3 regions of the Dongia sp. genome follow, and region 1 is predicted to be linked to each of the others. Evidence: predicted binding sites of a transcription regulator. Region 1 holds the regulator's gene; each other region holds the start of a gene.
What was found. The regulator PhoB, encoded in region 1, activates phosphate uptake and scavenging genes when phosphate is short. The targets are predictions, from matches to a motif close to TNTCATAAAACTGTCA.

Region 1 (7,616 bases):
CGGCGTGCTGCTGCTCGGCGTCGAGCTGCCGGTCGTCTCCTTGGCCTTCGCCGAGGATGACAGCCCGACGCCGGATAATGCCGCCGACCCGGACTACATGGCGGTGAAGGCCGAGGTCGATACCGGTGACTATCAGACGGCACTGACGCGGCTGATGGCGCTCGACCAGGAGACGCCCAACGATCCCGATATCCTCAACCTGATCGGCTTCTCGCTGCGCAAGACCGGGCACCCCGATCAGGCGCTCGGCTATTACGGCCGGGCGCTGGCGCAGCAGCCGGACCATCTCGGCGCCAATGAATATCTGGGCGAGCTCTATCTGGAACTGAAGCAGCCGGAGAAGGCGGAAGAGCGGCTCGCAGTCCTGCAGCAGGCCTGCGGCGACTGCGAGGAATACCGGGAGCTGAAGGAGAAGATTGCGCAGCAGGCGACCAACTGAATTTGCATCCGTCGCTAAATAGAAACTCGCGGATGGTCGGCCCTCGCCGACCATGACGATCATGCGAACCCGCCCCCTAAGACGGGGGCGGGTTACATAGTTTGATCGTCAGTTGGACATCACGGTAACGTCGCGGAGGTAATAGGCGCCGCCGGAGTTGATGAACAGCAGGCCGGCCATGTCGCCCTTGATCGAGGTGTCGGTCGCGGTCGCGACTTCCTTGTCGTCAAGCTTCACTGCCATCTTGCCGGCGGCGTCGCGGGTGAACAGCAGGGTATGCGGCTTGCCGTCCTCCAGATTGACGACGCTGTTCAAGCCGCCGAGCGTGGTCGCACCTTGCGCGGTCACCTTCTGGATCGCGATGCCGGGTGCGGCACCCGGCTGGTAGACCATGCGGTAAAGCGTCGAGCCCGAGGCCCCCTGATAGGCGCCGAGGTTGAGCCCGCCCTGCTTGTCCTTCGAGGTCAAGGTCACTTTGAGGCTGAAGGCATTCGGGATCTTGACCGGCGTGTAGATCGAGGCGAACTGGTTCTGCGCGGTGCCTTGCTGGTTCGAGAGCAGCGCGCCGAGCACGTTGTTGAGATTGACCTTCTGCGGCCGCACCTTGCTGACCAGCCCCTTGTTGGTGCCGCCCTGGTCGATCGCCCAGGTGCCGGCGCTGACTTTCCAGGTCGGGTTGCTGGTGAAGTCGCCGTCGCTGAAATCGTCGAAGAAGATCTTGGTGGCCGGCGCCGCGGCGCCGCCGGAGTTCTGCATCGCCTCGTATTTCGAGACCGTGGCCTTCAAATCTTCGAGAAAGTCGGGCGATGCCGCCTGCGACTGCTCGGCCGCGGCGATCTTGGTCTTCAATTCCGCGATCATGCTCTTCATCTGCTGGCCGGCGGCGCCGGCCCAGGGCTTATAGGTTTGGGTGGTGGTCGGCGCGGCGTCCTCGGCGAGGACGGCGGGCGCCGTGAACGCCATCAGGCTGGCGACGCTCGCGGCGAGCAGCAGCCGGACCTTGTGATTCTGCGAAGTTTTCATGACATCCTCCCCTCGACCAATGGAATTCCGCTAACTTGGTTGCCGCTCGAATCGCCCGGGCGTGCTTCCCTGCATACAGCGGACATTATGTGGGTTCTCATGCGTTTGCCGAAGCTGATTCTATCCTCGATCGGTGCCCAGGGCGGCCGCAAGGCCGAGGGCCCGGCCCCGGTTGCCGGGACCGATGTTCTGGTCAACGGCGCCGCCATCGAATCGCTCGGCCGCATGCTGGACTCGATCCCGGCGCCGCTCTTCGCCCTGGACCATAACCGCCAGGTGGTGGCCGCCAATGCCGCCGCCGGCAAGCTGTTCGGCGGTACCATCACCGGACGCAACCTCTTGGCCTTCCTGCGCCACCCGCCGCTGGTGGACGCGGTCGAGGCCTGCGAGGCCGGCCGGCCGGTCGAGCCGGTCGATCTGCCCGAGAACCAGGGCCGCAGCGGCCAGCGCCGGCTGGTGGCGCGGCTGCAGGCGATCCGCCCGGCGCTGGCCGGGGCTTCGGTGATGGTGCTGCTGGAGGACACCACCGCGGCCGAACGGGCGCTCACCTTGCGGCGCGACTTCGTCGCCAATGTCAGCCATGAGCTGAAGACCCCGATCGCGGCACTGCTCGGCTTCATCGAGACGCTGATGGGGCCGGCGCGGGACGACCCGCTGGCGCGGCAGCGCTTCCTCGGCATCATGCGCGGCGAGGCCGAGCGCATGAACCGGCTGGTCTCCGAGCTGCTGTCGCTCTCACGCATCGAGATGAACGAGCACCAGCCGCCTTCGGGCCGGGCCGATCTCGGCAACATCCTGAAAACGGTGCGGGACAGCCTCTCCCTCAAGGCCGAGCAGCGCCAGATCAAGATCGCCTTTCCCGGCCTGGCCGAGATGCCGACCATCCCCGGCGATTCCGACGAGCTCACCCAGGCGATCCAGAACCTGGTCGATAACGCGATCAAATACAGCCCGGAGGGCGGCGAGGTCCGGGTGCGCTTCGAGCGGATCGAGGATCCGGTCGCCTGCCGGGAAAAGCTGCAGGGCATCCGCTCGCCCAAGGCGATGATCTCGCTGAGCGTCACCGACCAGGGCGAAGGCATCGCCAAGGAGCATATCCCGCGCCTGACCGAGCGCTTCTACCGGGTCGATGCCGCCCGCTCCCGGGAGCTCGGCGGCACCGGGCTCGGCCTCGCCATCGTGAAGCATATCGTCAACCGGCACCGGGGCAGCCTGGATATCGAGTCGGAGCCCGGAAAAGGCAGCTGTTTCATGCTGTTCCTGCCCGCCGACGGCTGAGGCGCGCGCCCCGGACCGGCCCTTTGGGCTTCGTCACGGAAGCGTCATACAAGGGCAACATTCGCGTCATTGGAGGGACTTAAATTGCCGGGCGCGGACAGCTGCGTCCGAGTCCATGGTGCTTGCCTTGGGCATTCATAAAACTGTCACAAAACGGTAGTATCTATGCCGAACAAAGCTTTGGACGCCGCGACCGAGAATCCGAACATGGCCCATGACCACACGGTGAAGAGCTTCGACGTCGAGCTGCGACGCCTGGTGCAGGAGATCGCCCAGATGGGCGGCCTGGCCGAGGAGCAGCTCGCCCAGGCGATCGACGCCCTGGCGCGGCGCGATTCCGAGGCGGCGAGCAAGGTGATCGAGAGCGACCGCCGCATCGACACGATGGAGCATGAAGCAGGCAATCTCGCGGTCCGCATCCTGGCCTTGCGCCAGCCGATGGCGACCGATCTGCGCGAGGTGGTGGCCGCGATCAAGATTTCCTCGGACATCGAGCGCATCGGCGATTATGCGAAGAACATCGCCAAGCGCGCGCTGCAATTGAACCAGCTCGGCCCGTTGCGTCCGGTCTCCTCGATTCCGCGGATGGGGCGCCTGGCGCAGCAGATCGTGAAAGACGTGCTCGACGCCTATGTCGAGAAGGACGCGGCGCTGGCCGTCGCCGCCTGGCGGCGCGACGAGGAGATCGACGATCTCTACACCTCGCTGTTCCGCGAATTGCTGACCTACATGATGGAAGACCCGCGGAACATCGGGCCTTCGACCCATCTGCTCTTCATTGCCAAGAACATCGAACGCATCGGGGACCACGCCACCAACATCGCCGAGACCGTCCACTTCCTGGCGCTCGGCCGCACGATCGATGAAACCAGACCCAAGGGCGATACCACGAATGTTGCACTCGATGGCTGACCGCACCCGTCCCGCGCATAACGGACGGGAGACTGATCGCGACCCTGCCAACCGGCCGACCGTGCTGGTGGTCGAGGACGAGCCGGCGCTGCTGGCGCTGCTGCGCTACAACCTCGAAAGCGAAGGCTACCGGGTCCTCGAGGCCAAGAACGGCGAAGAGGGCCTGACCCTGATCCGCGAGACCAAGCCGGACCTGGTTTTGCTGGATTGGATGCTGCCCTTCCTGTCCGGCATCGAGGTCTGCCGGCAGATGCGGCGCCTGCCGGATTTGAAATCGATCGCGGTGATCATGCTCACCGCCAAGAGCGAGGAGGCCGACAAGCTTCGGGGCCTGGAGGTCGGCGCCGACGATTATGTGACCAAGCCGTTCAGCCCGAGCGAGCTGATGGCGCGGGTGAAAGCGGTGCTGCGCCGGGCCCGGCCGCAGCTCTCGACCGAGACCTTGGCCTACAAGGATCTCTCGATGGATCTCGCGACCCATCGGGTGAAACGGATGGAAAAGGATGTGCATCTCGGCCCGACCGAGTTCCGCCTGCTGCGCTTCCTGATGGAGAACCAGGGCCGCGTGTTCTCGCGCGAGCAGCTCCTGGACCATGTCTGGGGCCGCGACATCTATGTCGAGCCGAGGACCGTGGACGTGCATATCCGGCGCCTTCGGAAGGCGATCAACATCGAAGGCGCCGCCGACGTGATCCGCACCGTGCGCGCCGCCGGCTATTCGCTCGACGTCGAGGGCTGAGCGGCACCGGCAAGGCAATTTTCCCTATTTCACGGCGAAATTAAGGGAATTTAAAGCGAATCATCGGAACTTCTTCCTCTCAAGAACGAGAGGGGCGAAATCCCGGTGCACCCGGCGCTTTCTTCGCGACGCAATATCCTGCTGGGCGCGGCCGCTTTGGTCGCGGCGGGCGGCGTCTTCGCCTGGCGCACGCTTGCACCCAAGCCGGTGCATAGCCGGATAGTCGTCGCCGATTCCGCGGCCGTCGCCTCGGCGTTGTTCTACGTGGCCCGCGACCAGGGTTACTTCGCCGCCGAGGGCATCGCGCTCGAGACCATCAAGACCAACAGCGGCAAGGAAGCGCTGGAGCTGGTCGCCAAGGGCCAGGCCGATCTCGGCATGGTCGCCGAGGCGCCGTTCGTGCGGGCGATCGCCGCCGGCGTTCCGGCGCGGATCGTCGCCACCGTCGAGACCTCCGAGCGCAACACCGGCATCATCGTGCCGGATCAAAGCCCGATCCGGGCGCCGGCCGATCTCAAGGGCAGGCGCGTCGGCTTCTGCCCGGGCACCGCGAGCGAGTATTTTCTCAACGTCTTCCTGGCGGCGAACCTGCTGGCCGAGAGCGACCTCCAGGCGGTGCCCGTCACCCCGAAGGATGCCCATCAGGCGCTCGCCGCCGGCACGGTCGATGCGCTTTCCGGCTGGCAGGAGATCCGGGCCCATGCCGACAAGGCGCTCGGGCAGCGCACCCGCATCTTCTATGCCCAGGGAACCTATCTCGAGACCTGGAACCTGGTCGCTCTCGCCGGCTTTCTCGACGCCAATCCGCAGGCGGTCGAGGGATTCATCCGTGCGCTTCTGAAGGCGCAGAGCTTCGTCGCCGCGAATCAAGAAGCCGCGATCACCATCGCCGCGCAGGCGATCGGCATCGACCGCGCGACCATCGCCGAGATGTGGCCGGACTATGCCTTCGACCTCAGCCTCGACCAGGCGCTGATCGCCAATCTCGAAGGCCATTGGCGGATGCTGACCGAGCAGGACGCCTCGACCCCGATGCCCGACTTCATGGCGGAGCTCGCCCCCAATGCCCTGCAGGCGGCAGATGCCAGCCGCGTCACCTATCTTCGCTAGACGATCGGCCGCGCAACCATGATCTCGGGCATGATCTCCGCCATCGGCGTCAGAACCAAGCTTCGCCTGAGCATCGGCCTGCTCGGCGCGATCGTCGTGGTCAGCGCCGTCATGATCAGCTATGCGCTGCAGACGGTGAACGCGGCCCTGCGCACCTCGAAAGCGGCGGATCTCGCGATCCAGCGCGTGCTCGAGCTGAACCAGCTGACCACCGAGATCGAGTTCAACTGGGAGAAGCGGCCGATCGCCCGGTGGCTGGAGGTGCAGCGCGCGCTCAACCAGTCGATCGACGATCTCGCCGGCCTGCCGCACCAGCCCGACGAGGCGGCGCTGCAGGATCGCCTGCGCCACAACAGCGTCGACATCGCCTTGTTGTTCCAGCGCTGGACCAATTCCGGCCGGGCGGTCTCCGGTCCGGCGCAGCAGCCCGAAGTTTCGCGGTTGATCGCCAGCAGCATCATCATTCGCCTCCGCGCCATGGAAGCGATCACGCATCGGCTGGTCGATCGCAGCAACGAAGCCGTCGCCGCCCAGGTCACCCAGCTTGCGGTCCTGCTGGCGCTGTGCCTCTGCGCCATGACCGGCGCGATTGCGGCGCTGTTCCTGGTGAAGCGCCGCATCGTCTCCTCGATCGACAGCTTCGGCCGGGCGATGACCGCGGTCGGCGAGGGTCAGGAAGCCGTCCCGCTGCCGAGCCTCGGCCGGGACGAGTTCGGCCGGCTGGCGCAGACTTTTAACGCGATGCACGAGAGGCTCCGCAAGTCGCGCAGCGCATTGAGCGACGCCAACGACAAGCTGATCCGCGAAGCCGGCGAGCGACAGGCGGCCGAGGCACGCTTCCGCGCCGCGGTCGACGTCATGGAAAGCGGCTTTGCCCTGTTCGACGCCGACGACCGCCTAGTCGCCTGCAATGCCGGCTTCACCGATCCGGGAACCAGGGCGCGGTTCGGCAATCCCGAGGGCCGCAGTTTCGAGGAGATCTTCAGCGCCTTCGCCGCGGCGGAACTGACCGCCACCGAGGCGCTGGAGGATCGCGACGCCTGGCTCCAGAAGCGCTTGGCGCTGCATCGCAACCCGCCGGCGCGCCCGTTCGAGGTGCAATGGACCAATGGCCAGTGGATGCGTGTCAACGAGCGAAAGACCGCCGACGGCGGCACGGTCGGGATCTGGACCGACATCACCGACCTGAAGCGACGCGAGCATCAGCTGGGCGAGATCAACGCCAAGCTGGCGCTGGCGCATCTCGAGCTGAAGCAAGGCTCGACCATGCTGCAGGCGATCGCCGATGCGGTGCCGGTCACGGTCGCGGTGATCGACCGCGATCTCGTCTACCGGTTCTGCAACAAGCACTACCGCGCGCTCGGGCTCGACCCGGCGGCGGTGATCGGGCAGAAGGTGCAGGCAGTGGTGGATCCGGTGATCTTCGAAATGGGGCTGCCGCATGCCGAGCGCGCGCTGGCCGGCGAGAGCACGATCTTCACCTGGTCGCGCACCGGCGCCGACGGCCGCGCGCGGGTCTTCGAACAGCATTTCATCCCCGACGTGGGCATCGACGGGAAGATCAAGGGCTACTATTCGGTCGGCGTCGACGTCACCCAGCGGCACGCCCGCGAGGTGGACCTGAGCCACGCCGCGGTGACGGATCCGCTGACGGGCCTGATGAACCGGCGCGGTTTCGTCGAAGCGCTGGAGGCCGACTACCAGGGCTGGCTGGCGGAACAGTCCAGCGGCGCGATCCTCTATCTCGACATCGATCACTTCAAGCAGATCAACGACAGCCAGGGTCACGACGTCGGCGACGCGCTGCTGAAGATCTTTGCCGGCCGGCTGCGCGCCGCGGTGCGCGCATCGGACCGGCTGGCGCGCCTCGGCGGCGACGAGTTCGTCATCGTCCTGACATCCCCGGATGCGGCCGAGGTCGCGCAACGCATCGCCGCAAAGCTGCTCCAGACCCTCGAACAGCCGGTGAAACTCGGCAGCGGGACGATGAAGATCGGCACCAGCATCGGCATTGCGACCTTCGCCATGGCGGCGCCTGATGCCACAAGCATGCCGAGCCCGGACGATCTCCTGAAGGAAGCCGACCTCGCGCTCTATGCCGCCAAGCAGGCTGGG
Region 2 (7,616 bases), on a different contig from region 1:
ACCTCGGGCTTCACCGCCACGGTGCGGGCGATGCAGAGGCGCTGCTGCTGGCCGCCGGAGAGGCCCTGGCCGCTGGTGTGGAGCTTGTCCTTCACCTCGTCCCAGAGGGCGGCGCGGCGCAGCGCCGATTCCACCCGCTCGTCCATCTCTGCCTTCGAGAGCTTCTCGTAGAGCCGGATGCCGAAGGCGATGTTCTCGTAGATCGACATCGGGAAGGGCGTCGGCTTCTGGAACACCATGCCGACCCGGGACCTGAGGCTGTCGGCGGATTCCTTCGAGGTCAGGATGTTCTCGCCGTCCATCAGCACCTCGCCCTCGGCGCGCTGCTTCGGATAGAGCTCGTAGATCCGGTTGATGATGCGCAGCAAGGTGGACTTGCCGCAACCCGACGGGCCGATGAACGCGGTCACCGCCCGGTCGTAGAGCGGCAGGTTGATGTTCTTCAGCGCCTTGGTCTGGTCGTAGTAGAAGTTGAGGTTGCGGATCGAGATCTTTTCCTTGCCGGCCGCGTTGCGGACGGTTTCGGGGAGAAATTCGGCGTTCATCGCTGCGCCTTCTTTGCAGTGAGCATGCGGGCAAAAACACTGAGGGTCAGCACCGAGAGGGTGATCAGCAGGGCGCCGGTCCAGGCGAGCTGCTGCCAGTCCTCATAGGGGCTGAGCGCGAACTGGAAGATCACCACCGGCAGGCTGGCCAGCGGCTGGTTCAAATTGGCGCTCCAGAACTGGTTGTTGAGCGCGGTGAACAGGAGCGGCGCGGTCTCGCCGGAGATGCGGGCGACCGCCAGCAGCACGCCGGTGGTGATGCCGGTGCGCGCCGCCCGATAGGCGATCGAGACGATCATCTTCCAGCGCGGCGTGCCGACCGAGGCAGCGGCTTCGCGGAGCGTATCCGGCACCAGCCGCAGCATGTCCTCGGTGGTGCGGACCACGATCGGGATCACCAGGATCGCCAGCGCCAGCGCGCCCGCGATGCCGGAGAAATGTCCCATGGTTGTCACGAGGAGTTCATAAACGAACAGGCCGACCACGATCGAAGGGGCCGAGAGCAGGATGTCGTTGATGAAGCGGACGATATGGGCGAGACGGCGGTAGCGGCCGTATTCGGCGAGGTAGGTGCCGGCCAGGATGCTGATCGGCGTGCCGATGAGGATGCCGATCACGGTCATCACCACGCTGCCGAAAATCGCGTTGAGCAAGCCGCCTTCCTCGCCCGGCGGCGGCGTCATCTCGGTGAAGACCGCGAGGCTGAGGCCGCTGATGCCGTTGTAGAGCAGGGTGCCGAGGATGATCGCCAGCATGGCGAGGCCGAGCAGGGCGGAGCCGACCGAGAGGCCCATCATGAGCCTGCTGCGGGCGCGGCGGCGGACGGGGAGTACAGCGTTCGCCATGGCTTACTTCCCCTGCTTTTCCATGCGGTGGAGCATCCAGCGCGCGGCGGCAAGCACGATGAAGGTGACGACGAAGAGGATCAGGCCGAGGGCGATCAGCGACGAGGTGTAGATGTCGCCGGTCGCCTCGGTGAACTCGTTGGCGATGGTGGCCGAGATCGTGGTGCCCGGCGCCATGATCGAGGCGGCGATCTTATGCGCGTTGCCGATCACGAAGGTGACCGCCATGGTCTCGCCGAGGGCGCGGCCGAGCGCCAGCATGACCGCGCCGATGACGCCGGCCCGGGTATGCGGGATGACGACCCGGCGCACCACTTCCCATTTGGTGCAGCCGAGGCCGTAGGCCGCTTCCTTCAGCACCGACGGGACGGTCTCGAACACGTCTCGGGTCACCGAGGAGATGAAGGGCAGGATCATGATTGCCAGGATGAGCGCCGCGGTGAACACGCCGATGCCGTAGGGCGGCCCGGCGAACAGGCTGCCCAGCACCGGCACGCCGTGGAAGAAGTCGATGACGGCAGGCTGGAAATTGCGCTGCAGGAACGGCGCCAACACGAACAGGCCCCAGATGCCGTAGATGATCGAGGGAATGCCGGCCAGGAGCTCGATCGCGATCGCGATCGGGCGCGCCAGCCAGGCCGGGCAGAGTTCGGTCAGGAAGACCGAGATGCCGAGGCCGACCGGCACCGCGATCAGGAGCGCGATCGCCGAGGTCAGCAGGGTGCCGTAGATCGGCGCCGCGGCGCCGAACTTGTCGGTCGCGGGATTCCAGCTCTGGCTGACCAGGAACTCGAAGCCGAAGGTCTGCAAAGCCGGGATCGAGCCGTGGATCAGCGAGACGAACACGCCGCCGAGAACGAGAAGCACCAGGCACGCCGAGCCGAAGGTCAGGGCGTGGAGCACGCGGTCGCCCATCGGACCGGGGCTGGTTCTGGGTCTGGTTTCGCCGGTCGCAGTCAAGGTTCCGCTCAGGGACATCTCGGTCATCTCGACGCTTGATCCATAGCAGGTTGGAGGTGAGGCGGGTAGCGAACGAAACGGGGAGCCGGTTGGCCGACTCCCCGCGCGTTTGTCTTCCTGCGGGCGGTGGACTTACATCCCCGCGTAGACCGGCTTGCCGCCGGAGGTCACGTTCTCGGACCAGCTCTTCTTGATCAGGTCCACCAGGCTGTCCGGCAGCGGCACGTAGGCGAGCTCGTCCGCCATGGCGTCGCCGTTCTTGTAGGCCCAGTCGAAGAACTTCAGCGCTTCGGCCACCGCGGCCGGATCCTTCGGCTCCTTGTGGACCAGGATGAAGGTCGCACCCGAGATCGGCCAGCTCTCGGCGCCGGGCTCGTTGGTGAGGATCATGTAGAAGCCCTTCGCGTTGGCCCAGTCGGCCGCACCGGCCGCCGCCTGGAAGGCCGCCGCCGACGGCGCAACCGCCTTGCCGTCCTTGTTGACCAGCTTGGCGAAGGTCATGTTGTTCTGCTTGGCATAGGCATACTCGACGTAGCCGATCGAGCCGGCGGTCTGCGCGACGTTGCCGGCGACGCCTTCGTTGCCCTTGGCGCCGATGCCGGTCGGCCATTCGAGCGCCGAGTTCGCACCGACCTTGTCCTTCCAGTCGCTGCCGACCTGCGCAAGATAGGTCGAGAAGATGAAGGTGGTGCCCGATCCGTCGGAGCGGTGCACGACGGCGATCGCCTGGTCGGGCAGCTTCAGCGACGGGTTGTGCGACTGGATCTTCGGGTCGTTCCAGGTCGTGATCTTGCCCTGGAAGATGTCGGCCAGGGTCGCGCCGTCGAGCACCAGGTCACCCGGCTTGATGCCTTCGAGGTTGACCACCGGCACGACGCCGCCCATCACGGTCGGGAACTGGGTCAGGCCGGCCTTCTCGAGCTCTTCCGGCTTCAGCGGCATGTCGCTGGCGCCGAAGGTCACGGTGTCGGCTTTGATCTGCTTGATGCCGCCGCCGGAACCGATCGACTGGTAGTTCAGGCCCACGCCGGTCTCCTTGTGGTAGGCGTCAGCCCACTTGGCGTAGATCGGATACGGGAAGGTCGCACCGGCACCCGAGATGTCGGCTGCGGTGGCGGCCGCCGGGATGGCGAGCGCCGCGGAGCTGAACAAAGCAGCTGCCGCGATAAAGCGGGTCAAATCCAGTTTCATAGGAGCCTCTCCTCCGTTTCGGAACGCAGAAATCTGCGCGCCGGTCCCCATCAACGACCGTCGTTTTCCTACGACGTTGCTAAAAAGCGACCCACGCGATGGGCTGGAAGCTAGGCAGGATCGGTTGCACTTTGATGACAGTGATCGAACGGAAATATGTCAAATCGGGGAAGGTTGGGTGTTGGCTGGGGATGCCCAGGGGGATGGCCCGGCTTGCCGGAGGGCGGGAAATCGGCTACCACCCAGCCGATATCCACCGGCCCATAATATTGGGCATTAATGCCAACCCCTGACCCCAGAGATCGGGCGCCCGATGTCCTCACCCGGCGAAAGATTCCTTTTGCCTGCAGGCCTTTCCGACGGCCTGCCGCCGGAAGCCGGCTTCGAGGCGGCGATCGTCGAACGGTTAATGGCGGCCTTCGCGGCCTGGGGCTACGAGCGCGTCAAACCGCCGCTGATCGAGTTCGAGGACAGCCTGCTCTCCGGCCCGGGCGAGGCCATGGCGGCGGACACCTTCCGCCTGATGGACCCGGTGTCGCAGCGGATGATGGGGCTCCGGGCCGACATCACCCCGCAGGTCGGCCGAATCGCCGCCAGCCGCCTCACCAACGCGCCGCGGCCGATTCGCCTCTCCTATGCCGGCCAGGTCCTGCGGGTGAAGGGCGAGCAGATGCGCCCCGAGCGCCAGATCGGCCAGGCCGGCGTCGAGTTGATCGGCACCACCGCCGCCGCGGCCGATGCCGAGGTGATCCTGCTTGGCGCCGAAGCGCTGAACGCGGTCGGCGTGAAAGAGCTGGTGGTCGATCTCAACGTGCCGACCCTGGCGCCGGCGCTGCTGTGGGAAGCCGGCATCGGCGATGCCAGAAACCTGATCGCGGCACTGGATCGCAAGGACATGACCGCCGTGCGCCAGGCGGCCGGCGAGCTCACGCCCTTGCTCGAGGCGCTGATCCATGCGGTCGGTCCGGCGGACACCGCCATCGAGGCGCTCGACGCGCTGCCGCTGCAGGGCTCCGCCGCGAAGCAGCGCGAGCGGCTGCGCGAAGTGGTGATGCTGATCCGCGCCGCGCGGCCCGACCTCACGCTCACCATCGATCCCACCGATCACCGCGGCTTCGAGTATCACACCGGCGTCACCTTCTCGCTGCTGGCGCCGGCGGTGCGCGGCGATTTCGGGCGCGGCGGCCGTTATGTGAACCAGGCCGGCGAACCTGCGACCGGCTTCACGCTCTATCTCGATACCCTGCAGCGGGCGCTGCCGGCGCCGGCGGCGCCGAACCGCGTCTTCGTGCCGAACGGCACGCCGGCCACGCAGGCGCAGAAGCTGCGCGGCGAAGGCTGGGTGACGATCCAGGGCCTGGAAGCGGTGAAGGATGATGCGGTGGAAGCGTGGCGGCTCGGCTGCACGCGGCTCTGGCGCGACGGCGAGTTGGCCGAACTGAAGTAGGAGTTTAGAGGCGTGGCGAATGTTGCAGTGATCGGCTCCCAATGGGGCGACGAGGGCAAGGGCAAGATCGTGGACTGGCTCTCGGAGCGCGCCGACGTGGTGGTGCGCTTCCAGGGCGGCCATAATGCCGGCCACACCTTGGTCATCGGCAACCAGACCTACAAGCTCTCCTTGCTGCCCTCGGGCATCGTGCGCTCCAAGCTTTCGGTGATCGGCAACGGCGTCGTGGTCGATCCCTGGGCGCTGCTGAAGGAGATCGACACCCTGCGCGGCCAGGGCGTCACCGTGACGCCCGACAATCTCGCACTCGCCGAGAATGCCGCCCTCATCCTGCCGCTGCATTCCAAGCTCGACATCCTGCGCGAGGAAGCGCGGGGTGCCGCCAAGATCGGCACCACCGGCCGCGGCATTGGCCCGGCTTATGAGGACAAGGTCGGCCGCCGCGCGATCCGCGCCTGCGACCTCCAGGATCTCGACAGCCTGGCCCCGAAGGTCGAGGCCCTGCTGCTGCACCACAACGCGCTGCTGAAAGGCATGGGTGCGCCGGAAGTGGACGGCCGCGAGCTCATCCAGCAGCTCCGGGAAGTGGCGCCGAAGATCACGCCCTTCATCCGCGTGGTCTGGAAGGAGCTCAACGACCGCCGTCGCCGCGGCGACCGCATCCTGTTCGAAGGCGCCCAGGGTGTCATGCTGGACATCGACCACGGCACCTCGCCCTACGTGACCTCGTCCAACACCGTGGCCGGCCAGATCGCCGCGGGTGCGGGCATCGGCCCGCGCGCGGTCGGCTATGTCCTTGGCATCACCAAGGCCTACACGACCCGCGTCGGCTCCGGTCCCTTCCCGAGCGAGCTCTTCGACAAGATCGGCGAGACCATCGGCGAGCGCGGCCGCGAGTTCGGCACCGTCACCGGCCGCCGCCGCCGCTGCGGCTGGTTCGACGCGGCCTTGGTGCGCCAGTCGGCGAAAGTCTCGGGCATCGACGGCATCGCGCTCACCAAGCTCGACATCCTCGACGGCTTCGAGGAATTGAAGATCTGCACCGGCTACACTATCGACGGCCAGGAAGTCGATCACCTGCCGGCGGCGACCCAGCTTCAGGCCAAAGCGAAGCCGGTCTACGAGAGCATCGAAGGCTGGAAGGAATCCACCAAGGGCGCCCGTTCCTGGGCGCAGCTCCCGGCGCAGGCGATCAAATACATCCGCCGCGTCGAGGAGTTGATCGAGGTGCCCGTCGCCCTGCTCTCCACCAGCCCGGAACGCGACGACACCATCCTGGTGACCGACCCCTTCGCGGATTGAGGCGAAGGCGGTGGATCATGGATGATCCGACCCATTCGCTCTTCTTCTACGCTGCAGTCGCGGCGATTGTGCTGCTGGCGCTGTCGCTCTGGTCGCTCAAGCAGCGCGGTCGCATTCCGATTCCGCGGCTTTCTCCGCGCGGCAAGCTGTTGCTGATCGCCGGAGCGTTCCCCCTCACGGTTCTCATAGCGCTCCTCCTGCAGTTCCTTCAACGATACCGTTGAGCGTAATACCGGCCATGGAGGTGCCGCGAGGAGAGGACGTGACGGAGCTCTATCCCTGGATCAAGCTGGTGCACATCGCCGCGGTCGCGGCGAGCGGCAGCCTGTTCGCGCTGCGCGGCTTGCTGCTGATCCTCGATCGACCCTGGGCGATGGCGCGGCCGGTCCGCACCTTGAGCCAGGCGATCGACACCCTGCTGCTGGCGGCGGCCATCACGCTGACCGTCATCATCGGCCAGTATCCTTTCGCGGACGCTTGGCTGACGGCGAAGGTGCTGCTGCTCGTGCTCTATATCGCGCTCGGGGTGATCGCCTTCCGCAAGGAACGCAGCAAGGCCGCGCGTATCTTCTATTGGCTGGCGGCGCTCGCCGTCTTCGGCTTCATCGTCTCCGTCGCCTTGACGCACGACCCGCGCGGCCTGTTCAGCTTGCTCTAGTCTAGCATTTGGCTGCCATCACAACCCCGGCTAGAATGCACCGATGAGACTAAGGTCGCGCCAGTACTTCTTAGGCGCGCTTGCCGTCGGGCTGCTGGCGGCCAGCGCCTATTGGTATGCCCTCATGCACCAGGACAATGTAGCTCTGGCGCAGAGATGGATCGACGCGGGCCGATCGCTCCAACTGCTTGCGGCGGAGGCCAACGAAACCTCAGTCGGCCCGGATCGGTTGAGTTACTTTCGCACGGCCTATCTGAATGCCCTCGATATCTATCCCGGGCTGGCTTTCGCAGACCGCAAACTCCTCAAGGATGCGCACACGGAGGCGGAGCGAATTGGGACGACAGGGCACCACTTCGTCGTTGGAATCGATTCCACGACGCTCGAACTGCGCAGTGGCCAATTCTTCCGAAGGGCCTTGGAAATTGATCCGAACAATTCTGCGGCAAAGGCCGGCTTGCGTGAAGCGGTGGGTTACCTGCTTGCCGTCACTCGAGGCTGTGGCGAGCTATGCGGTCCAAGCCTGATCTATCAGCGCATCCTGGAACTGGACCGAGAACAGGTCGAGGCGGACCGGCGGGATCCAGAGGCGCAGTTCGCTCGGGATGCCGAAGTCCTGATCCGGAACGGCGCAGTATATGATGCCGCCGTGCTGCTGCAGGTCGTGC
Region 3 (7,616 bases), on a different contig from region 1:
ATCGCCAGCTCCATTCCGGCGACTGGCGCCGCGCCTCGGCGCGGGCGCGGCTGGGCGCCCCGGTCGGCGATTTCGCACGGCCTTTGCTGCAATCGCGGCACAAGCGGCTGATGCGGCTCGGCGGCCGCTACGATCTGCTGCCGGAGCCCGAGCTGCATCGGCTGCGGATCCTGGCGAAGAAGATGCGCTACGCCGCCGAGGCCTTTCACTCGCTGTTCAAGCCCAAGCCGACCAAGAAATACATCGCGTCGCTGACCGCGATCCAGGACAGCCTCGGTTCCTTGAACGATGCCTTCGTCAGCCGCCAGGTCCTGAGTGCACTGGCGCAACGCCTGATGGTCGACCGCGGCATGGCGGCGGCTGACGCCAATCTGCTGCAAGGCCTGGTGCTCGGCTGGCAGACCGCGCGAATCGACCGCGACCTCGCTGGCTTCGAGGGTGTGTGGAAGAGCTTCGCCGATGAAAAACGCTTCTGGAATGACGCGAAGGGCTAGATGCCTCTAGTCCAGATCGCGCGGCCGCATGAAGGCGAGCAGCTTCCCGCTGCCCGTCGGCAGATCGCTCCACCGCGCGACGTCGAAGCCCAGCACTGCTATCGCCGCGGTCGGAAACTTGCCGTGCATATTGGCCAAGGCCTTGGCATCGCCGCTGCCGGCGAGCAGGGCGGCAAGACTGCCGATGCCGGGATTGTGGCCGAGCAGCAGGACCGTCGCCGCCGTTGCCGGCACCTTGTTGATCTCGGTCAGCATCTCCCGGGGCGGCGCCAGATAGAGCGCCCGCGCATACTCGATCACCGCGTCGGCCGGCAGGCTCGGCTTCATCAGATCCAGCGTCTCGCGGGTCCGCTGCGCGGTCGAGCAAAGCACGACATCGGGCCGATAGCCCTGGCCTGCCAGCCAGGCACCCATCTGCGGTGCCGCCTTGCGGCCGCGGCCACTCAATGGCCGGTCGGCATCCTTCTGGTGCGGATCGCCCCAGGCCGACTTGGCATGGCGCATCAGAATCAGCGTCTTCATGGCCGCGAGACTAGCACAGTGACGCGGAGGGGCTACTCCGCGCTCACCATGTTGCGCTCATGTGTCACGCCGGACGGCCGGCGCAGGGCCGGGCGGGCGCGCCGCTTCCGGAGCCAGATCACCCCTCCCGGTGAGCGAAAGCATGGCGACGCCGAGGCCCATGGCGGAGATCAGGATGCGGCCGGGGATACTGAAGATGCGGCCCGAATGCACCGGGAACTGCATCTGGATGAAGAGATCGCCGGCGGTGCCGCGCCAGGGAATCCAGTCGCCGATATAGCGCCCGTCGGCGCTGTCGAAATAGAGGATGTCGGAGCCGAGGCCGGGATCATGCTCGCCGCCGGGACGGTCACCGGATCGAAGAAGACGTGGTTGTAGCCGGTCTCGTAGAGGTCCTGGGTCTCCGGGTTGAAGCGCGGCTCGACCCCCAAGGGCAGGCTGTGGCCGGCCTCGGGATGCAGCGGCACATAGGTGACGTAAGATTGGGGCTCGTCCGCCGCCAGCTTCTCGGCCAGGACCAGCGGGTCGAGGAAGGGGCCGCGGCCCCCGTTGGACCACCGGCGCCTCGACCAGATGCGGGTTGATGAGCTCGGCGAACTCGTGATCCCATGAGATTACCGCGCCGGTCAGGCCGGAGACGAAGAGAAAGGCGGCGATCGTCAGCCCGACCCAGCGATGGAGGATGACGAAGATCCGCCACAGCATGGCCATGGCCTCCTGCGATGCTGATAACCGTCTGATTTCAAGCCCATATTCTCGCTTCCGTTCGGTCGGTAATCGGGTGCGATTTTAGAGCAATTAAGAATCATTCGTAATCTGAAGGAACGATAAGTCCCGAAGGTGACAGTTTTGTTGAGGCCGGGCGGAAATTAACGATGCGGGATGAATTGACCAATTAAATGTCTTAGCTTCGACAGGACCATAGGGCCGGGGCGCGAGACCGGCGGAGGAGCAGCAGTGGCCGATACGGCGATCAAGGAATTGGACGAGCAGAAGCAGCCGGCGAACGATGCGGGTGCCTATCAGGGCGAGCTCAGCCGCTTCGTGAACCGGGAGCTTTCCTGGCTCGCCTTCAACGAGCGGGTCCTGGAAGAAGCGGGGAACAAGAACCACCCGCTGCTGGAACGCCTGCGCTTCCTCTCGATCTCGGCCAACAACCTCGACGAGTTCTTCATGGTGCGCGTCGCCGGCCTGCGCGGCCAGGTGCGCGCCAACGTCTCCGCGGTCAGCGCCGACGGGTTGACCCCGCGCCAGCAGCTGGCGGCGATCAACCAGCGCAGCGGCGAGCTGATGCGCGACCAGCAGACTCATTGGCGCACGCTCCGCCAGGAGCTGCGCGACAACGGACTCTATGTGGTCGATGTCGCCGAAATCTCGGCGGCGGAGAAGGAATGGCTCGACAGCTATTTCCTCGACCAGATCTTCCCGGTGCTGACGCCGATGGCGATCGACCCGGCGCATCCCTTCCCGTTCATCCCGAACCAGGGATTTGCGATGGTGATGCAGCTGAAGAACACCTCCGACGGCAAGATGATGAAGGCGCTGATCCCGGTGCCGAACCAGCTGCCGCGCTTCATCCGCTTTCCCGGCATCGATCCAAAGAATGTCCGCTTCCTCACCCTGGAAGCCCTGGTGGGCCTCTATCTCCACCGCTTGTTCCCCGGTTACGAGCTGGTCGACCACGGCTATTTCCGGCTGATCCGCGACAGCGAGATCGAGGTGATGGAAGAGGCGGAAGACCTGGTCCGCCTGTTCGAGACCGCGCTCAAAGCCAGGCGCCTCGGCTCGGTCATCCGCCTCGAAGTCAATGCCGAGATGCCGGAGGACCTGCTGGCCGAGATCATCGACGAGCTCGATGCCAGCCGCGAGGACGTGTTCCTGCTGGACGGCATCATCGGTCTCCCGGCCACTTCGAAGCTGATCATCGACGAGCGGCCGGACTTGAAGTTCCAGCCGTTCAACCCGCGCTTCCCGGAGCGGATCCGCGACATGAAGGGCGACTGCTTCGCCGCCATCCGCCAGAAGGACATCGTCGTCCATCACCCGTTCGAGAGCTTCGACGTCGTGGTGCAGTTCATCCTCCAGGCGGCGCGCGACCCGAACGTGGTCGCGATCAAGCAGACGCTCTACCGCACCTCGGAAGACTCGCCCATCGTCAAGGCGCTGATCGAGGCGGCGGAGGCCGGCAAGTCGGTCACCGCCCTGGTCGAGCTCAAAGCCCGCTTCGACGAGGCCGCCAACATCCGCTGGGCCCGCGACCTGGAGCGGGTCGGCGTGCAGGTGGTCTATGGCTTCGTGCAGCTGAAGACCCATGCCAAGGTCTCGATGGTGATGCGCCGCGAGGGCGCCAACTTGAGGACCTATGTGCATTACGGCACCGGCAACTACCACCCGATCACCGCCAAGGTCTATACCGACCTGAGCTTCTTCACGGCCGATCCAGGCCTGTGTCACGATGCCGCGCGCATCTTCAACTACATGACCGGCTATGCCCGTCCCGAGGGCACCGAGAAGGTCGCCTTCGCGCCGATGACCCTGCGTCCCACGCTGCTGAAGCTGATCGACGACGAGATCGAGCATGCCAAGGCGGGGCGCCCGGCGAACATCTGGGGCAAGGTCAACTCCCTGGTCGATCCCGGCATCATCGACGCGCTCTACAAGGCGAGTGGCTTCGGCGTGAAGGTGCACCTGGTGGTGCGCGGCATCTGCTGTCTCCGCCCCGGCGTGCCCGGCATGTCGGAGAATATCCGGGTGAAGAGCATCGTCGGGCGCTTCCTGGAGCATTCGCGCATCGTTTGCTTCGGCGCCGGCCATGCGCTGCCCTCGCGCAACGCCAAGGTCTTCATCTCCTCGGCCGACTGGATGCCGCGCAACCTCGACCGCCGACTCGAGCTGCTGGTCCCGATCGAGAACCCGACCGTGCACCAGCAGATCCTCGACCAGATCATGGTCGCGAACCTGAAGGACAATCTGCAAAGCTGGGAGATGGACCAGAGCGGCGAGTATCGCCGGCTGAGCCCGCCGGAAGGCAAGGAGGGCTTCAGTGCCCATACCTACTTCATGACCAATCCAAGCTTGTCAGGGCGCGGCTCCGCGCTTAAGAAGCAGAAGAAAGCACCAAAGCTCGACCTGCTGCAGAAGGCTTAAAGTTTGACTGCATCGCTTCGGAAAGCCGCGGCTGCTGCCCGGGCGGCGCGGCCCGGCCGCGTGGCCGTGATCGACATCGGCTCCAACTCGCTCCGACTCGTCGTCTTCGACAAGCGATCGCGCTGCCCCGTGCCGGTCTTCAACGAGAAGGCCCAGCCCGGGCTCGGCAAGGGCCTGGAGAAAACCGGCCAGCTCAATCCGGACGGCGTCAAGGCGGCCCTGGTCAACATCGCCCGCTTCGTCACCATGGCGGAGGCGATGGGGGTCGAGGAGATCGACATGCTGGCGACCGCGGCCGTGCGCGATGCCGGCGACGGCAAGGCCTTCACCGCCGAGATCGAGAAGAAGACCGGCCGCAAGGTCCGGATCGTCAGCGGCGAGGAAGAGGCGCGTCTTTCTGCGATGGGCGTCATTGCCGGCGTGCCGGAGGCCGATGGGCTGATGGGCGATCTCGGCGGCGGCAGCCTGGAGCTGGTTGCGATCAACAAGGGCAAGATCGGCCATCATGTGACCTTGCCGCTGGGGCCGCTGCGGCTGGTGGAAGCGACCGGCGGCGATCTCGACGCCGCGCAGAAGCTGATCGACAAGCAGCTGGAGAAGCTGGACTGGCTGGACGAGGTCAAGGGCAAGACGCTCTACCCGGTCGGCGGCACCTGGCGCGGCTTCGCCCGCATCCACATGGAGCAGAACGACTACCCGCTGCGGGTCATCCACGAATACCGGATGCAGCGCCGCGAAGCCGAGGACCTGGCCAAGCTCTTGAGCCGCCTCGGCAAGCGTTCGCTGGCCGACATCGCCGGCGTCTCGCGCCGCCGCATGGAGACTCTGCCCCTGGGCGTGCTGGTGCTCGAGCGCCTGCTGAAGCTGACCAAGCCCAGCCTCATTCTCTTCTCGGCCTATGGCCTGCGCGAAGGCTTCCTGTTCAGCCGCCTGGACGAGGAGGCGCAGAGCGCCGATCCGCTGCTGGTCGGCTGCGCCGATCTCGCCGGCGCGGAAGGGCGCTTCGGCCAGGTGATGGACCAGCTCGACGACTGGCTGCTGCCGCTGTTCCGGAGCGAAGGCCATGCCCGCGCGAGATTGCGCGAGGCGGCCTGCATCCTCTCCGACATCGCCTGGCGGGAGCACCCGGATTACCGCGCCGAGCACGCCTTCATGCGGGCGCTGCGCCTGCCGGTCGCCGGCATCACCCATGCGGAGCGCGTGACCCTGGCGCTGATCCTGGCGATCCGCTACGGCGGGTCGGCCGATGCGGCGGAGTTCGATCCGGTCCGGCATCTGCTGACCGAAGACGACATGGCCTTCGCCGCCCGGGTCGGCGCCACGATCCGGCTGGCCTATGCCTTGAGCGGCGGCACCGAGCATATGCTGGGCCTGACCTCGATCGAGAAATCCAGCGCGCGACTGACCCTGCATCTGCCGAAGGGCGGCGAGGCGCTGTTCGGCGAGGCGATCCAGCGCCGCCTCGATGCGGCGGGGCGCGCCTTCGGCCTGGCGACCGCGATCGCCTGATCCCTACTGCGGGTGCTCCGCGCGATAGACGGTCCAGGGCAGGCCGGAGAGTCCCCATTGCGGGAAGGAGGCCTCTTTCCGGTAGATCTTCGGGCAGCCGACGATCGAGGTGTCGAGCGTCTCCGGCATCTCGGCATCGAGTGAGCTCGAGAGCAGCCATTCCGGTTGCTTGGCGCAGATCTCCTGGGTCGGCACATAGGTGAGCGGCAGGTCGAAGCGCGCCGCGAAGAACTCGACGATCGGCCGGTTGCGGACGTCCTGATCCGAGGTGACCAGCACCGGCCCGGCGCCGGCGATCATCTTCATGACCGTGGCGGACTGATCGCGGCCGTCGCGCAGCAGCCGCGACACGTCAGCAAGATTGCCGATCGCGATCGCGAGCAGCAGCGCCGCGCCCAGCAATCGCAGGACCGCGCCACGGGCCCAGGCCGCGGCGAAGAGATCGGCCAGCACCAGCAGGAAGACCACCGCCGAGGCGAGGTAATAGCGCGGGAAATGGATGTTGGGCAGCCGCGCGATGAACATCGCCAGCGGCAGCACCACCAGGAAGATGAAGGTGAGTGCCGCGAAATTCGGCGACCGGCGGCGCGCCAAGAGCAGCCCGAGCGCGCAGACCCCCGCGCCGATCAGCAGCGCAACCCAGTCCGGCGCGGCATCGGGCAGGCCCAGCAGGAGATGCAGCATCCCGCCATAGCCGGCGACGAATCCCGCGGCGGTGAAGGGATCGGTGCCGGCGATGCGGTAGCCCTCGGCATGCAGCACCGCATAGGTGATGAGTGCCGCCACCGGGATCAGCAGCCTAACGGTCCAGGAGAAAGTGGCCTCGGTTGCCACGATCAGTCGGCGAAGGGCGGCGAAGTCCGGCTTGGCGGCGGGCCGGTTCATCCAGACGCTCCAGAGGATCAGGCCGCAGATGCCGCCGAGCGCGATCGGCTGGAACAGGACGGCGGCCAGGTTGACGAAACCCAGCCGGCGCCGGTCGCGGAGCGAGCCCGCCGTGGCGCTTTCGGTCAGCAGGATCGCCAGCAGGGTCATCAGGATGAGGCCGGCATAGCCGCGCGCCTCCGAGCCGTAGTTCACCATCGGATAGCTGACGGCGAAGAGGATCATCGCGCAGAACATGCCGGCAACACCCGTGCGGCACAGCGCCAGGCCGGCGGCGGCGACCGTGGCGACGCCGAGTGCGATCGAGAAGGCACGCTGCAGCAGGACCGGCGCATCGGCGCCGACGACCCAGAGCCAGAGCGTGTTGAGATAGTGGTTGTTGTCGACCGCGAGGCCCCAGAAAACGTCGTGGCGCGCCTTCACCTCGTCGATCAGCTTCAAGCTCCAGAGCTCGTCGAGCCAGAGATCGCCGTCGGCGCCGAGGATCCGCAGGATCAGTGCGGCGAGCAGGATCGCGCCGGCCGCGATCGCGATCCGCGTCGAAATCCGGAAGGGCAGGACGAAGCGAGAGTCGGCGGAACCAGCACTCTCGCTCAAGGGGTCAGACCTCGATGATCTTGACGCGCTTGCCGGCCGCCGTCAGGGCGAGCTTGCCGTGCTTGAGGTTCAAGGCCTCGGCGCCGAACAGCTCGCGGCGCCAGCCGCTCAGGGCCTGCACGTCGGCATTGTCGTCGGCGGCGATCAGCTCGAGGTCGCTGCTGTTGGCGACCAGCTTCTGCGCCACTTCATGCTGGTCGCAGCGGGTCTTCAGGAGCACGCGGAGGAGATCGATCAGCGGCCCCAGTCCCGGCGGCACTTCCGGCCGGGCCTCGAGCTTCGGGCATTCGCTCTCGGGCGTGTCGATGCCGCGCTTCACCGCCTCCAGGATCGCCTCGCCCATGCGGCCTTCGGCGAAGCTCTTGGAAAGCCCGCGGCAGCGCGAGAGCGCATCGGCATCGCGCGGCGGATGGGCGGCGATCTCGACCAGGGTCTCGTCCTTGAGGAGGCGGCTCCTGGGCA

Region 2: pstS (phosphate ABC transporter substrate-binding protein PstS) is a predicted target of PhoB. The motif match lies at 3,666-3,681, and genes of this name have one in related genera.
Region 3: ACH2CY_RS17625 (RNA degradosome polyphosphate kinase) is a predicted target of PhoB. The motif match lies at 1,858-1,873, and genes of this name have one in related genera.

Annotation. Positions count from the first base shown of each region.
Region 1 is NZ_JAYRKD010000002.1:270,934-278,549, reverse strand. It holds gene ACH2CY_RS03105 (tetratricopeptide repeat protein) at 1-439, shown strand, start outside; gene ACH2CY_RS03100 (hypothetical protein) at 548-1,462, opposite strand; gene ACH2CY_RS03095 (ATP-binding protein) at 1,562-2,740, shown strand; gene phoU (phosphate signaling complex protein PhoU) at 2,948-3,652, shown strand; gene phoB (phosphate regulon transcriptional regulator PhoB) at 3,645-4,391, shown strand; gene ACH2CY_RS03080 (ABC transporter substrate-binding protein) at 4,497-5,501, shown strand; gene ACH2CY_RS03075 (diguanylate cyclase domain-containing protein) at 5,532-7,616, shown strand, end outside.
Region 2 is NZ_JAYRKD010000017.1:26,008-33,623, forward strand. It holds gene pstB (phosphate ABC transporter ATP-binding protein PstB) at 1-545, opposite strand, end outside; gene pstA (phosphate ABC transporter permease PstA) at 542-1,390, opposite strand; gene pstC (phosphate ABC transporter permease subunit PstC) at 1,394-2,377, opposite strand; gene pstS (phosphate ABC transporter substrate-binding protein PstS) at 2,483-3,541, opposite strand; gene ACH2CY_RS17140 (ATP phosphoribosyltransferase regulatory subunit) at 3,882-4,988, shown strand; gene ACH2CY_RS17145 (adenylosuccinate synthase) at 5,001-6,290, shown strand; gene ACH2CY_RS17150 (hypothetical protein) at 6,308-6,514, shown strand; gene ACH2CY_RS17155 (SirB2 family protein) at 6,553-6,948, shown strand; gene ACH2CY_RS17160 (hypothetical protein) at 6,992-7,616, shown strand, end outside.
Region 3 is NZ_JAYRKD010000018.1:1,919-9,534, forward strand. It holds gene ACH2CY_RS17610 (CHAD domain-containing protein) at 1-494, shown strand, start outside; gene ACH2CY_RS17615 (SixA phosphatase family protein) at 501-1,016, opposite strand; gene ACH2CY_RS17620 (PepSY domain-containing protein) at 1,074-1,727, opposite strand; gene ACH2CY_RS17625 (RNA degradosome polyphosphate kinase) at 1,998-4,163, shown strand; gene ACH2CY_RS17630 (Ppx/GppA family phosphatase) at 4,167-5,672, shown strand; gene ACH2CY_RS17635 (hypothetical protein) at 5,676-7,154, opposite strand; gene rnd (ribonuclease D) at 7,159-7,616, opposite strand, start outside.